One region of the Exiguobacterium sp. U13-1 genome, then DNA from elsewhere that is predicted to be linked to it. Evidence: riboswitches for the same ligand, from Rfam matches in the RefSeq annotation. Region 1 holds a riboswitch; the other holds the start of a gene.
The links. A riboswitch is a leader RNA that binds a small molecule or an ion and turns the genes downstream of it on or off. The one in region 1 is predicted to bind thiamine pyrophosphate.
Positions count from the first base shown of each region.

Region 2: another riboswitch for thiamine pyrophosphate. It lies ahead of thiT (energy-coupled thiamine transporter ThiT); the one in region 1 lies ahead of ESP131_RS08555 (thiamine phosphate synthase).

Region 1 covers NZ_CP015731.1:1,681,341-1,689,040, reverse strand. Annotated here, with positions in the region: gene ESP131_RS08575 (ThiF family adenylyltransferase) at 1-739, opposite strand, end outside; gene ESP131_RS08570 (thiazole synthase) at 736-1,500, opposite strand; gene thiS (sulfur carrier protein ThiS) at 1,503-1,703, opposite strand; gene ESP131_RS08560 (FAD-dependent oxidoreductase) at 1,700-2,644, opposite strand; gene ESP131_RS08555 (thiamine phosphate synthase) at 2,641-3,234, opposite strand; TPP riboswitch at 3,317-3,419, opposite strand; gene nagZ (beta-N-acetylhexosaminidase) at 3,476-4,696, opposite strand; gene ESP131_RS08545 (OsmC family protein) at 4,693-5,118, opposite strand; gene ESP131_RS08540 (MFS transporter) at 5,309-6,493, shown strand; gene ESP131_RS08535 (DoxX family membrane protein) at 6,621-7,109, shown strand; gene ESP131_RS08530 (hypothetical protein) at 7,138-7,431, opposite strand; gene ESP131_RS08525 (hypothetical protein) at 7,514-7,700, opposite strand, start outside.
Region 2 covers NZ_CP015731.1:2,468,784-2,476,483, forward strand. Annotated here, with positions in the region: gene ESP131_RS12925 (DAK2 domain-containing protein) at 1-613, opposite strand, end outside; gene ESP131_RS12930 (Asp23/Gls24 family envelope stress response protein) at 639-1,001, opposite strand; gene rpmB (50S ribosomal protein L28) at 1,285-1,473, shown strand; gene ESP131_RS12940 (amino acid permease) at 1,614-3,017, shown strand; gene ESP131_RS12945 (thiamine diphosphokinase) at 3,072-3,674, opposite strand; gene thiT (energy-coupled thiamine transporter ThiT) at 3,676-4,236, opposite strand; TPP riboswitch at 4,298-4,407, opposite strand; gene rpe (ribulose-phosphate 3-epimerase) at 4,430-5,086, opposite strand; gene rsgA (ribosome small subunit-dependent GTPase A) at 5,089-5,994, opposite strand; gene pknB (Stk1 family PASTA domain-containing Ser/Thr kinase) at 6,020-7,700, opposite strand, start outside.

The DNA of each region.
Region 1 (7,700 bases):
ACGGATCGATGCCGCACGACGGGCACTCCGTTTGCTTCAGTGACTGGACGTTAATTTGTTGAAACGTATTCGACCAGACATCAAACGCAAGCAAGCGCGTCCGCATGGCGTCCGTCTTTCTGCTCAACCACTTCAACGCTTCCGTCACCTGTAAGGAAGCGACCATCTGTACAGCTGGTCCGATGATTCCCGCTGTATCACACGTCTCCTGATCCCGCGGTAATTGATCGAGCAGACAATGCAGACACGGCGTCTCCCCGGGACGGACGGTAAACGTGATCCCATAACTGCCGACGCATCCACCGTAAATCCACGGAATCGAACGCATCAACGCCATGTCGTTCATCAGCAAACGAATATCGAAATTGTCCGTCGCGTCGATGATCAGATCGATATCATCGAGAAGCCACGTCAGCGCTGCCCGGTCGACGTCTAATACATACGCTTCGATCGTCACCGTCGAATTGATCGCTTCAAGCCGTGCTTTTGCGGCAATCGCTTTTGGCACGATGTGACGCGCATCTTCCTCGGTATAAAGCTGTTGTCGTTGTAGATTACTCCACTCGACATAGTCGCGGTCGACGATTCGGACGACACCGACACCGGCGCGGACGAGTTGCTCTGCCGACGCCGTTCCGAGCGCTCCCATGCCGATGATCAGTATCTTCGCTGATGCCAAGCGTGCTTGTCCCGCTTCCCCGATCGGTTGAAATCGAGTTTGCCGTGAGTAACGGTTCATCGAATCAATCCACTCGTTGGACTACTCGCGATCGCATACTGTTTCTTCTCGATACGTCCCGCTTCGTATCCGAAGCGCCCTGCTTCGACAGCTAGTCGCATGGCGTGCGCCATCTTGACCGGATCTTGAGCATGGGCGACAGCGGAGTTCAATAAGACACCATCCGCTCCTAGTTCCATCGCATAGGCGACGTCGGTCGGTGAGCCGATCCCGGCGTCGACGATGACCGGGACCGTCGTTTGTTCGATGATGAATCGTAGATGAAGTGGGTTGAGAATGCCTTGCCCGGAACCGATCGGTGACGCTGCCGGCATGATGGCGTGACAACCGAGTTCTTCGAGTCGCCGTGCAAGGACGACATCGTCCGACGTATACGGTAAGACGATGAAACCTTCTTTGAGTAATTCTTCAGAAGCCCGTAACGTCTCGATCGGATCAGGTAGTAACGTCTTGTCGCAACCGATCACTTCAACCTTGACCATGTCACACATACCGGATGCCCGCGCAAGCTTCGCAAGCCGAACAGCTTCTTCCGCCGTCTTCGCACCTGCCGTGTTCGGCAGTAAATCGTACTTCGCTAAATCAAGCGACTCCAAGAAATTCGCTTGTTGTTTGTCGAAGATATCGAGCCGACGGACGGCGAATGTCAAGATTTGTGAAGCAGACGCATCGATTGCTTCTTGCTGTACGGTAGCATCCGTATATTTCCCTGTTCCGAGTAACAAGCGTGATTCAAATGTCTTTTCTCCAATTTTCAGCATATTTATCCTCCTCCTACGAAATGAACGATTTCAAATGTGTCATTGTCCCGAACGACCGTCTGACCATACGCCACGCGATCGATGATTTGTCGATTCTGTTCGACGATGACGAACTTTTCCCCTAAGCCAAGTTGCGTGAGCATGTCCTCGATCGTTTCAATCTGATCGATCGTGTGGTCATTGCCGTTAATCGTAATGTTCATCGGACTTCCTCCTTCTGAATCAACCGTAATGTATTTACCAAGACTTCCGCTGTCGCCGGTGCGAGTAATATGCCATGCCGATGATGCCCCGTCGCTAGGAAGATCCGACGGGATGAATCGGCGACTCCGATATATGGCAAGCCGGACGCCGTTTGTGGTCGTACACCGGACCAGACTTCTTCGATGACCGCGTCACGAATCGGTGGATACAGTCGTTCTGCTGCTTGAAGCAATGACGTGACCCCTGCGACACTGACACCGACCGTCTCGTCGTGCGGCAGTTCGGTCGCACCGATCAAAATCCGACCGTCTGCTTTCGGAACGAGGTAGACGGCGTCGTCAAACAGGATCGAGCGTAACGGCTGACCCGCGAGACGAACTGCGAGACATTCCCCTTTGACCCCATATGTCGCAATCGAAATGCCGGCTGTATCGAGCAAGGCTTGCGAACCCCGTCCGGCAGCAACCGTCACCGTTCGTCCGGTCCACGTTCCCGCGTTCGACTCGATCCTGACGAAGTCATCGCTCTCTTCGATGCGTGTGACTTCCACCTGTTCTTCAATCGATATGCCACGTGCGTGTAAGGCATACATCAATGCAGTCGTCAGTCGTCGTGGATCGATTTGACCGACAGCTGGAAACAGATGCTCGCGTCCTTTACGCTTTAACAAAAATGGTTGTTCCCGGTATCCACAGTCGATGCCTGTCTCTCGCTCGAGACGACGTGCAAGCAACGGATACAGACGTCGACTTCGCGCGGCAAGTGCATGCAATTCCTCTCTCAGCTCGATGTCCGTCGCAAGCATTCCGGCAGCCGCGCGACTCGTTCCTTGTCCACCTGCTCCGCGTTCTAAGACGACGACGGATTCATTCTGACAGGCGAGACCGTAAGCAAGCGTCAAACCGATGACTCCACCGCCGATGATGATGTGATTCGTCATACCCGTACCCCCTGATAATGCTTGACGGCGGCGAGTGGATCCGATTGACCGAGAATACCCGATAAGACGGCGATTCCGGTTACACCGGTCGCTGCGATTTCAGGCATGCGTTCTGGTGTAATCCCACCGATCGCAATGACTGGTTTCGTCGTGAAGGTGACGACTTGCTTCAAGGCGTCAATACCTCGTGGTGGCACGTCCGGCTTCGACGCTGTCGGATAAATATGACCGTACAGCAGTCGGTCGGCTCCTTCCGCTTCAGCTGCCAGTGCCTCTGCTAATGAATGGACCGATTTCCCGATAACGAGATTCGGAAAATGACGTCGGACATCACGGACACGCAAGGACCGTCGCGTCAATTGCACACCGATGCCAGTGACATGGGCGACATCGACCCGATCATGAACGGTTAACTGATCCGGCGAATAACCGTGCGCAAGGAGCGCTTCAATCAGATCCAGTAATTCTGCCGCTGATAAGTTCGGTTCTCGTAGATGCAGCTGATCCGTATAAGGTTGAAGGGATTGAAAGGTCTTTAGTTCGTCAATCGGATGGATGGAGCCCGTCGAAATGAGATGTAAACGCATCATGTCCTTCCTTTCCATACGAAAAAGGACCACTCCCGATGTTGAAGGGAGTGGTCCGAAAATACGCTGAAGCGCTAAGGATATCTAAGGTTTCGAGCCACTTCCCTCCGCTAGTACGAACTAGATCAGGTTCAAAGGGTCCGGATACTTCCGTCTCAGTCTGCTGGGAGACTCCCCTAGTGTCTTTTCGTGTTTAATTGGCTTGCCCCATTAGTCTAGCATGAGTCGCTTTGCTTCGCTAGTCCTAGTTGAGCGCTTCCACTTGCTGAATCAGTTCCGATTTCGTTGGTCGCTGTTGCTCTTGGCTGTCGGCATACGTCTGCTTTAGCTTCAGGATGCGTATCACTTTGCCATCGAGCATCTCCGGCGTCAGCGTCTTTTCTTTGACGGCTTGCATCACTTCAGCATGAACCTTTGTGTAAGCACCTGCCTCTGAAAACATCGCCATATCAGCTCCGTTGACGAGCGACTGACGTGCCGCTTCCGCGAGACCATATTGTTTCGTGATCGCCCCCATGACGAGATCATCTGTGATGATGACACCGTTGAATCCGAGTTGCTGACGCAAGAGGTCAGTCAAGATCGGCTTTGAGAGCGAGGACGGATTCGTATCGTCATATGCGGGATAGAGAATATGGGCGACCATCACCATCTCGGCGCCCTCTTGAATCGCTTCTTGGAACGGTAACAGTTCCGTCCGCTTCAATTCTTCCTTTGATGCCGTCACTTTCGGTAGCCCGACATGGGAATCGACACTCGTATTGCCGTGACCGGGAAAATGTTTGACGACTGGAATCGTTCCCGTCTCCTGCATCCCGTGCATCAGGGCCGTACCAAGCGTCGCGACAGTATTCGGATCAGCACTTAACGCACGGTCGCCGATGATCGGATTGTTCGGATTACTGTTGACGTCAAGGACCGGCGCGAAGTCCATGTTGAAGCCATAAAAACGTGACAAATGTCCGAGCGTACGTCCGACGTCTTCCATTTTCGCATCATCTGCTCCTTGCGCCATCCGTTGACTCGTCGGTAGACGTAATCGTTGATCCGGTACCCGGCTGACGCGTCCGCCTTCTTCATCAATCCCGACGAACGCATACGGTTTTTGGTTCGTCTCTTGAATCGCACGCGTGAACGTCAAGAGTTGCTCTTCCGACGTGATGTTTCCGCCAAGCAGTAAGACCCCACCAATCGCATGCGTCTTTAACAGTTTCCGGTCATCTGCTGAAAGTTCCGTGCCGGCGACTCCGATGTAGAGCAGTTGATCGATCTTTTCTGACGTCGACATCGTTTTTAATTGTTGCTTTAGTTGTGCTTGTTGTCGATCTTCTTTCGTCGGTTCAGGTTTCGGTTTCTTTTCTTCTGTCGGTTGCTTCGTTTCTGATTGTGATGGTTTCGTTGGTTCCGTCGTCTCCTGTGCACACCCTGCAAGCAACAGGCAACCGATCAGTACGACTTTCTTCACAAAGGATCCTCGCTCCGCACACCATTGATCGAATAATAGACAGAAATCTCAGCATTCAGGGATTGCGAGACCGAACAATATTTATCCTTTGATAACGAGATGGCACGACGGACCTTATCTTCCGGGAGATCACCTTCAAGCCGGTAATGAATCGAGATCGACGTAAAACGTCGCGGATGATCCTCTGCCCGTTCTCCTTCGATATCCATTTCGAAATGGGTGATCGTCAAGCGCATCTTCTCTAAAATCGAGACGATATCAATTCCAGTACAGCCGGCAACGGCATGTAGCAAGAGTTCGGTCGGTCGTGGTGCTTGGTTTTCACCACCGTTTTCGGGTGCTGCGTCCATCGCAAGATGATGCCCTGATTCCGTCTGTCCACTAAACCCCATCTGTTTGTTCCATGTCACTGTCGCTTGCATCGTTTCCACTCCTTTATAATTAGTCTTCTTCTGTAGTATACGCAAAAAATAGCAAGCCTGGAAATTCACACGCTATTTCGAATAATGGTTCTTTTCCCGAAATCTCGCTTTGCGATACCCGACGAAATCGTTTCATGCTATCCTGTTACTCATAGTTTCGCGCGCAAGCGCTAGAATTGAGGAATCATCCATGTCACCTACTACTCGTTTAAGTCGACGCGATTGGCTCTTGATTGCTACGTTGTCGCTCCTGACATTCGTTCTCGGAACAAGCGAATTCGTCATCGTCGGGATCCTCGCTGAAATCTCCTCAGCCCTTGATATCACGATCGCAACAGCCGGTACGCTCGTCTCGGCCTTTGCCATTTCCTTTGCGATTGGTACGCCGATCGTCATGTCGATGACCGGTCATCTGGAACGGCGTCGCCTGATCCTACGTCTCTTACTTGCTTGGATACTATTGAATCTTGCCAGTAGTTTTGCACCAAGTTACGAAGTATTGCTCGCAACCCGCATTCTGACAGCCATCCTGACTGGTGTCTTGATCTCACTCGCAATGGTCGTCGCAAGTGACGGTGTACCTGTCGCGAAGCGCGGTGTTGCCGTCTCGTTCATTTTCGGTGGTTTTACACTTGCGAACGTTTTAGGTGTTCCGATTGGTACGTTCATCGGGCAACACGCTGGCTTCGAAGCCACGTTCTGGCTGACGACGGTCATGGGAATAATCGCGTTCCTCGCTGTTTTAAAGATCGTTCCGGTCCAGCAATCGACGGGTTCTGGTTCGATTAAGGAACAGCTCGGATTGCTCGCCAACCCACGGATCCTGATCGCCTTCTTCATTCCGTCATTTGGGTTTGGGGCAACCTACGTCGTCTACACGTACCTCGTACCAATTCTTCAAACAGAACTTGGGATTGCGAAAACGTGGATCAGTCCGATCTTGCTCGCTTACGGCGTCGTCTCGATCTTCAGTAACATCCTTGCCGGAAAGATTGCTAGCAAAAATCCGATGGGACGCTTACGGTTCGTCTTCGTCGTGCAAGCAGTCGTTCTTGCTGCGTTATACTTCACGACAGCATCCCTTCCGCTTGGTCTGTTCAACATCGCCTTGATGTCGTTGATGTCGATTTTACTAACGACTTCGACACAGATCTACTTGATCGACCTTGCTAAAAAGTTCAATCCGGAAGCAAAAGGACTCGCCGCTTCATTGATGCCGGTTGCGAGTAACGTCGGGATTGCTTTTGGTTCGGCACTCGGTGGCATCGTCTATGCGAACGGTCCGATGATGAACACGGCACTCGTCGGTGGACTGGTTGCGCTCGTTGCTGCTTTATTAACTGCAATCAGTCATCGCCTCGATCAACGGTCATGAAACCGTTACCTTATCCTTTTTTGTAACAGGTCGATGACGGTTCGATGACGTTATGATGATAGTCCCCATCTCGCTGATGATTTTTCAGTATGATGGGGACTATGTTGTAGTAGAGGAGTGTCTGAAAGTGAAAGCATTACACATCATCGGTCTCGGTCTATTGACGATCATCCGACTCTGGCTCGGAATCCAGTGGTTCATCGCCGGAATCGGTAAGTACATTAATGGCTTCGATGCGAAACCGTTTCTCGAAGGAGCGCTTGCGAAGTCAACTGGCGAAGACGCACTCGTCAGTTCGTGGTATGCGACGTGGATCGAGCAACTCGCCTTACCGAACGTCGGGCTGATCAACGCCTTGATTCCGTTCGCGGAACTCGTCGTCGGGATCCTGTTGATTCTTAGTCTGTTGACGGTTCCTGCACTGGTCGTCGGAAGCATCATGAATCTCAATTACTTACTCGCTGGGACGATTGCGTTAAACCCATTGTTCCTAGCAGCGTCAATCGCCTTACTGGCTGCAGGACGCTTTGCGTATCATATCGGCATCGATCACTGGATCATGCGCTGGTATCGTTCGTCGCAGCAACCGCATCCCCTTGACCGGATTCCAGTCTAACGAAAAAACTCTCCCGTACGCGGGAGAGTTATTTTTTTTGTTGCTCGAGAATCGTCTGCTGTGTCGGAACCCCGCCGACTGAGACTGTCCGCTCGAGGAACAGATAGGGTTTGCCATCAACTTCGAAACGACGGTCACCGAGATAACGTGCCGAGTGCCCATCCGTTGCGAGCTTTTGTTCGATGGCTGAGACATGTTCGTCGAGTGAATAAAACCGATCATCGAACGTCAGCGTGATGTTCTTCTTACGATACCCGAGTAAGAAGTTGTAGTAGAACCAATACATGGCACCTGCGAAAACGACAAAAATCAAGAATTGCATGTCAGTCCCCCCTTCGTATAGTCTTTATACGTTGGAAGAAAACGGTAGGTTTCAAGTGATGTGTAGAAATTGGTTACTTTTATTAATTTGTTACGACTTCATTTAGATAAATGTTATTTTTCGAACCTTGTTTCTGAATATTAGCTTCGTAAACGATTTCAGATGTCACCGGATTGATCACCAATGATTTGACCTCATCTTTTTTCGTTCGATAAGCGAAATAGATATGGTCGTGATCTACAGTAAAGCTCGTATGGGAAAAATCTTCT
Region 2 (7,700 bases), 790 kb from region 1:
CTTCGAGCGTTGCGAGGAATCCTTCATAGATACAGACGAGACCTTGACCACCAGAGTCAACGACGCCTACTTCTTTTAATACCGGAAGAAGTTCTGGTGTACCGTCGAGCGATACTTTCGACGCTTCGACGAGTTGACGCATCAACTCTAAGAAATCCGTCGTCGTCTCAGATTGTGCGATAGCAGCGACAGCTGTTTCACGGGCAACCGTCAAGATTGTTCCTTCGACCGGTTTCATGACTGCTTTGTATGCTGTATCGACACCTTTTTGCAACGCATCTGCGAATTCCTTCGTATCAATCGTTGTCTTACCTTCGATTGATTTCGAGAATCCACGGAACAATTGGCTTAAGATGACGCCAGAGTTTCCGCGTGCTCCCATCAATAATCCACGTGCGAAGACGTTCGCGACTTCCGATACAGAATCCGAAGTTGATTTACCTGCTTCTTTTGCACCTGAAGTCATCGTCAAATTCATGTTCGTTCCCGTATCACCATCTGGCACAGGGAAGACGTTCAATGAATCGACGAAATCTGCGTTTTGATAGAGATTCGCCGCGCCATTTTGAATCATCTTGACTAACTGCGCTCCTGTTAAACGATCTACACTCACTAAAGTTTCCTCCTCTATTCCCGCCTTAGACATTCGTCAAGCGGACTCCTTGGACAAAGATGTTCACAGATGTCACGTCAAGACCTAGTGCCTGACTGAGCGTGTATTTCACGCGACTCTGTACGTTATTCGCCACCTCTGAGATTTTCGTTCCATAACTTACGATGATATGCATATCGATATGGACCTGCTCTGAAGCCTGTCGAACGATGACACCGCGTGCAAAGTTCTCGCGTTTTAAGAGTTCTGCAAGACCATCCTTGATTTGAGACTGGGATGCCATACCAACGACACCAAAACATTCCATTGCTGCGCCGCCCGCAAGTTGCGCAACGACATCATTATCTACATCAATCTTTCCATAGGTCGTTTTCATCTCGATCGCCACCTGAGTAGCCCCCTTTGAATATTGTATTCTTCTCATAATTCTACTATAAGGACCTACTATTGAAAAGTCGCCGTACTGACTATACAATGAATAAGTGAAAAATAGTAGCGGTCAAATGAACTTTTACCATCATCCTCATCCATTATTTTAAATTTCGAGGTTGTCTGTCAAGTTTTTTTCTTGTCAGCTACTTTTTTTATGTTGCAACCGCCCTGACACCATGCTAAGATAGCAAAGTGTCTATTAGGACGAACGCAAAACAACATAAAAGGAGGCGGAACGCATGGCACGTAAATGCTACGTTACTGGGAAATCGCCAAAGTCGGGTAACAACCGTTCACACGCATTGAACAAAACAAAACGTACTTGGGGAGTCAACGTACAAAAAGTACGTATCCTCGTCGACGGTAAGCCGAAAAAGGTTTGGGTTTCAGCTCGAGCTCTTAAATCAGGTAAAGTCGAACGCGTATAAGGCGCAACCACCGGATGGGAATCTTCCCTTCCGGTTTTTTTATACCCTCATTTATTTTTCTCATAAACTAATTGTCGCTTTTATTGAAAACGCTTACAATAGGAACGTACTTTATTTTGTCAGAATTGGGGGAAGTCATCATGCAACTCAAACGAGAGATGACGAGTCGACACCTGTTCATGATCTCACTCGGGGGAATCATCGGGACAGGCTTATTTTTAGGGTCAGGATTAACGATTTCACAAGCAGGACCTCTCGGGGCGGTCCTCAGTTACATCGTGGGTGGGACCATCATGTATCTGACGATGTTATGTCTAGGGGAATTAGCGGTCTATATGCCGGTCTCGGGGTCCTTCCAGACCTATACGACCCGCTTCATTGGACCAGGAATTGGCTTTGCCGTCGGTTGGATTTATTGGCTCGGCTGGGCCGTGACGGTCGCACTCGAAATCACGGCAGCTGGCAGTTTGATGGACCGCTGGTTTCCGAATGTACCCGTCGTCGTCTGGTGTACCGTCTTTACGGTCTTACTGTTCGGTCTGAATGCCGTCTCAGCCAAAGCATTCGGTGAAGCCGAATTCTGGTTCTCGAGTTTGAAGGTCCTCGCGATCCTTTTCTTCATCATTCTAGGTGGCGCTGCTTGGTTCGGCTGGTTACCGATGGAAGCAGATCGTCCAACCTCGTTATTCGCGAACTTTACGGCAAGCGGTTGGTTTCCAAACGGGATTCTTGGCGTCTTGACGACGATGATTGCTGTCAACTTCGCCTTCCAAGGAACGGAATTGATCGGTGTTGCGGCTGGGGAGTCCGACACGCCAGAAAAATCGATTCCAAAAGCCATCCGCAATACAGTCTGGCGGACGTTCATCTTCTTCGTCTTATCGATTACGATCGTTGGTGCATTAATTCCGTATGAAACAGCTGGCGGAGTCAGCAGTCCGTTCATCATGGTCTTTGATGCGATCGGTATTCCGTACGCTGCTGATTTGATGAACATCGTCGTCTTGACGGCACTATTGTCCGTCGGAAACTCCGGATTATATGCGGCGACTCGGATGTTATGGGCAATGGCGCAAGAAGGGATGATTTCAAAGAAATTATCTTACGTCAATGCACATGGTGTGCCGATGCGGGCGTTGCTCTTTACGATGATGTTCGCGATGTTATCGCTTCTGACCGCATTTTTCGCAGAAGATACCGTCTTCATTTGGCTCTTGTCCTTAGCCGGACTCGGGGCTCAAGTCGGCTGGATTTCAATCTCTGCTTCTCAGCTTGCATTTCGTCGTCAGTTCGTCCGAAACGGACACGATGTATCCGAACTGAAATTCAAGACACCACTCTATCCGGTGTTACCACTGATTTCGTTGACACTTAACGTCGTCGTCCTCGTCAGTCTTGCGTTTCAAGCGGATCAACGAATCGCTCTATACATCGGTGTTCCTTTCTTCCTTGTCATGTGGGGAAGTTATCATCTCTTCGTCAAAGGAAAACATCTATCCGCTCAAAGCGACATCCGTGTCGCCCCTTCTCAACTCGAAGAATAATTTCATCTAAAAAGAGGCCGCGGAGTCATCCACGGCCTCTTTCCTATGATTGTGCTATTCCTTAAGCGTCCGCATCATCAATAGTTCTCCTTGATGGAGCTCTACCTTCGCTTCTGACGCACACCATTCATTACTGACGGTCAAGGAACCTCCGACCGGTACTGGATGTGCATCAAGTGGATATTTGACTCCGGATAAGCTTAAAGTCGATGGTACGAGTGGAATGAACGAAAGATAATGATAGCTCCCTGCTTCGACTGCATACGTTCCCTCAGCCAAGTATCGTACCTCTTCTCGTTTCGTCACGAGTCGTGCCTCTGGGTATCGCTTCAACAAATAGACATTTTGGACGGTCATGTCGAGCCGCCCACCTGTCGCCCCGATAATGAAGGTATCCTCAAACTGTTTCTTCTCTGAGACTGTACGAAGTGCCAGTTCGAGATCCGTTTCATCTTTCTCGGCCGGATGAACGATTGCCCCTTCTGGTACATAACCAAGCGAATCAAAATCACCAATCGTCAGGTCGCATGTCAGCCCAAACGATTCAATCGTCTGAACACCACCGTCGACACCGACGATAAAGTCACCTGGCTGACAAAACGTCCGTAAATCCGGCGCTTCTTCTCGCGGACCGGCACAGACGAGAATCGCCCGCATCTCAGACGCCTCGTGCCGAATAACGGAGTAAGCGTGGCGCAGTCGTAAATAGAATTCCTGCTACGATTCCACATAAGATGTACGAAGGAACCATATACGTTGCGTTATAGACAAAAGAGTACTCCACGACTGGACCTTTTGCATACTCGGCAAAAAAGACGATTCCACTGATGACATGACAGATATAACGGAGTCCTGCGCCTAATAACGTCGCAAGGAGAACGAACGCCATCAAGCTTTTCTTTTGTCCATTGCGCGCGGCTAGTCTGACTTGACGCGCGAACAGACCACTTAATCCGACGACACCATACGCAATCGTATAGTCAAGCATCGGTTGAACGATCGTCAAAACTTGTGGAGCGAACATCAATTGAATCGTACCGACAAGCGCTCCCGTGACGACCCCTCCGACGACACCGTGGCGAAATGCCATGACGAAGATCGGTAGCATCGCTAAGCTGATTGAGCCTCCTTGTGGCATTTTGAATGGAATCAGTAAATCAAAGACGACTCCGAGACTGGCGAAGATGGCAATTTCCATCATCATTTGTAACCGTTTCATGCTGTTTTTCCTCCTTCATTGTACGAGAGGACGCAAAAAGGCAGTACGACGAACGCCGTACTGCCTGCGTGCGCCACATCCCTACGTCCGTTTGAACGGAACAGGTTCGAAGGGTTAAAGTCTAAAAGACTCCTCTCAGCCGCTTTTCAAGCGACACCCCTTGCGGTCATCATATTTCGTTTTCTCGTTCTTATTATACGGCAGCCCCTTGACGAATGCTAGTGATCGCTTCCGCATAATCTGGTGCATTGTAGATTGCTGATCCTGCGACGAGAACGTTCGCACCGTTATCGATGCAAAGCTTTGCCGTTTCCGGATTGACGCCACCGTCAATCTCGATTTCAAATGTCAGACCACGATCTGCTTTCATTTGCGCGAGTGCTGCAAGTTTCGGCATGACACGCTCGATAAAGGCTTGTCCACCGAAGCCCGGATTGACCGTCATCAATAAAACCATATCGACATCCTCAAGGACGTGTTCAATCGTTGATAATGGCGTATGGGGATTCAAGACGACCCCTGCCTTTGCGCCCGCTGCTTTGATTTGTTGCAAGACACGATGGACATGATTCGTCGCTTCGACGTGGAACGTCACGATGTCCGCCCCTGCTTTGACGAAATCCTCGACGAAACGTTCTGGCTGGTCGATCATCAAATGGACATCGAGAATCATATCCGTCTTTTGACGTAAGCTGCTAAGCACAGGTAATCCAAATGAGATGTTCGGTACGAACTGACCGTCCATGACATCAAAATGGATATAGTCCGCGCCTGCTGCTTCGACTGCTTTAACATCGCGTTCGAGATTCGCAAAATCTGCTGATAAAATAGATGGTGCAATTTTAATCATCTTTAATACCTCCGGGCTCGATTCTTGATTTCGTCTATAAACATACCATAGTTCTCATAACGAGAGGACATGATTTCTTGGGCTTCGACGGCTTCCTTGACGGCACAACCGGGTTCATTCAAATGCAAGCAACCTCGGTATTTGCAATCATCTTGTACAGCCACGAATTCAGGGAAACTCCACCGTACATCCTCGATTTCCATATCATACGGAAAATCGAGGTTCGAGAAACCTGGCGTATCGGCAATCAATCCTTCGGCAAGCGGCATCAATGTGACGTGGCGAGTCGTATGACGTCCGCGTCCGAGTGATTTCGAGATGGCACTTGTTTCTAAATCAAGAGAGGGCTCCAGTGCATTGAGCAATGAACTTTTCCCGACACCGGATTGTCCGGCGAGAACGCTTGTTTTTCCAGCAAGTAACGGACGGACTTGCTCAATACCTGCCAACGTCTCACTTGATGTCTCGATGACCGTATACCCAATCTTCCGGTAAGCGGCAATCGCCTCTCGGACAGCCGGTCCTTTGACATCGTCCAGCAAATCCATCTTCGTCAATAGGATGACGGGTTGAATTTCCTTCGCTTCGATCAAAACGAGAAATCGGTCGAGCAAGTGCGCTGAAAAATCAGGTTCTGCCGCCGAGACGACGAGCAATGCCTGGTCGATATTCGCGACTGGAGGGCGTACTAAAAAGTTGTCCCGCTCCTTCACTTCGAGAATATATCCTGTCTCACTTTCGATATGAAGAACGACCTCGTCTCCGACGACTGGACTGATGCCGCGTTTTCGGAAATTCCCTCTTGCCCGTGAACGGACCTCTCCTTCTGGTGTCATGACATCATAAAAGCCACCCTGCAGACGTATGATCGTTCCTTCTCGATTCTCTTCGATGCGTTGTTCCGTCATCCTATGCACTCCTTTTTCATCACATTCATTGTGCGTCTTTTGCTTGATTGTACGTGATGGTTTTTGAACGATACACCGTATCGTCTTTATAGATCGTAATTTTTCCTTCTTCTCCTGGATCAATCGTCACCGGCACGTCGAATGTCTCATCTTGATCAATCGATTCCTCGATGACGGTCCGCTTCCCTTTCGCGTCTTCCGTCTCAATCCGTATGACTTGTTTCGGTGGTTCCTCGTCCTCGTTCTCGCTGACCGCATCATAGACGACCTTTTCAGGGAACGTTGCCGTCACCGTTTTTTCTTCCTCACCTTTTGAGATGAAGACGGTCACAGAGTCGTTTGGTTCGACTTGTGCCCCTGCTTGTGGGAATTGACGGATGACTTGATCGAGCTTGACATCACTCGAGAATTCTTGTTCAAACGTACCGTCGAGACCCATTTCATCGAGATACGCTTTCGCTTCATCACTCGATAAGTTCGTCAAGTCTTTCAATTCAAAGGATGACGTTCCTTCCGAGACAGTGATCGTAATCGTCTGTTCTTTTGCAATCACTTCCGTTCCAGCAGAGATCGATTGCCGGATAACATTACCTCGCGCAATTTCATCCGACTTTTCACGTTCGACCTCGACTTTTGCGAATCCAGCCTCTTTTAATGTTGCAATCGCCTCTTTTTCAGCGTCATCTGTCACATCTGGTACTTCGACCGGAGCACTACCTGTAGAGACGACCAAGTTGACCGTCGAACCCTTTTTGACTTGTGCATTTTCACGCGGTGTCTGACTAATGACATCGCCTTCATCGACTGTATCGCTATTTCGTTCTGTCGTCTCGACGACGAATCCAAGTTTCTCAAGCTTCGTTTCCGCATCGTCTCCATCTGTCTTGACGACAGATGGTACGGTGACCGTTGGATCCGGCCACATCGCAAACGTCGTAGCCGCTCCACCGAGTAAAACGAGCAATAAGAGAACGATCCACCAGCGTTTTTTCTTTTTCTTTTCCGGTGTTTTCGGTTGAACAGTCGTGACGGCGGGTGATTCTGGTTCCGCTTTTGATTCTTCTGGCACTTGGACGGGTGACAAGACCATCGTCTTTTCCATCTCATCCTCTTCTGCACCTCGAATGCCTTCACTTGCCCGTTCGTCAGACAACGCCGTCACCATATCTGCCTTAAAGGCTGCGACGGACTGTTGGCGGTCATGCGGTGCTTTCGCGAGCGCCTGCATGATACAGTTCTCAAGCGCTTGTGGCACTTTCGGATTCAAGACGGATGGGCGACGCGGTGTATCTTGCAGATGCTTCAGCGCAATCGCGACCGGTGAATCCCCTTCGAACGGCACTTGTCCTGTAACAAGTTCGTATAAGACAGCACCAAGTGAATAGATATCCGACTTCTCATCCGCAAATTTACCTTTTGCTTGTTCCGGTGAAAAGTAATGCACGGACCCAAGAACGGACATCGTATGCGTCAGCGTCGCATTCGACATCGCCACAGCAATTCCGAAATCCGTTACTTTGACGGTACCATCTTCTCGAATCAACATGTTTTGCGGTTTAATATCGCGATGGATAATCCGGTGTGCATGGGCGTGATCGATTGCATCACAAATTTGAGCGATGATATCAACTGCCTGCGGCACAGGTAATGCTTGATTTTCACAAAATGTTTTTAATGTCATACCATCGATATACTCCATGACGATG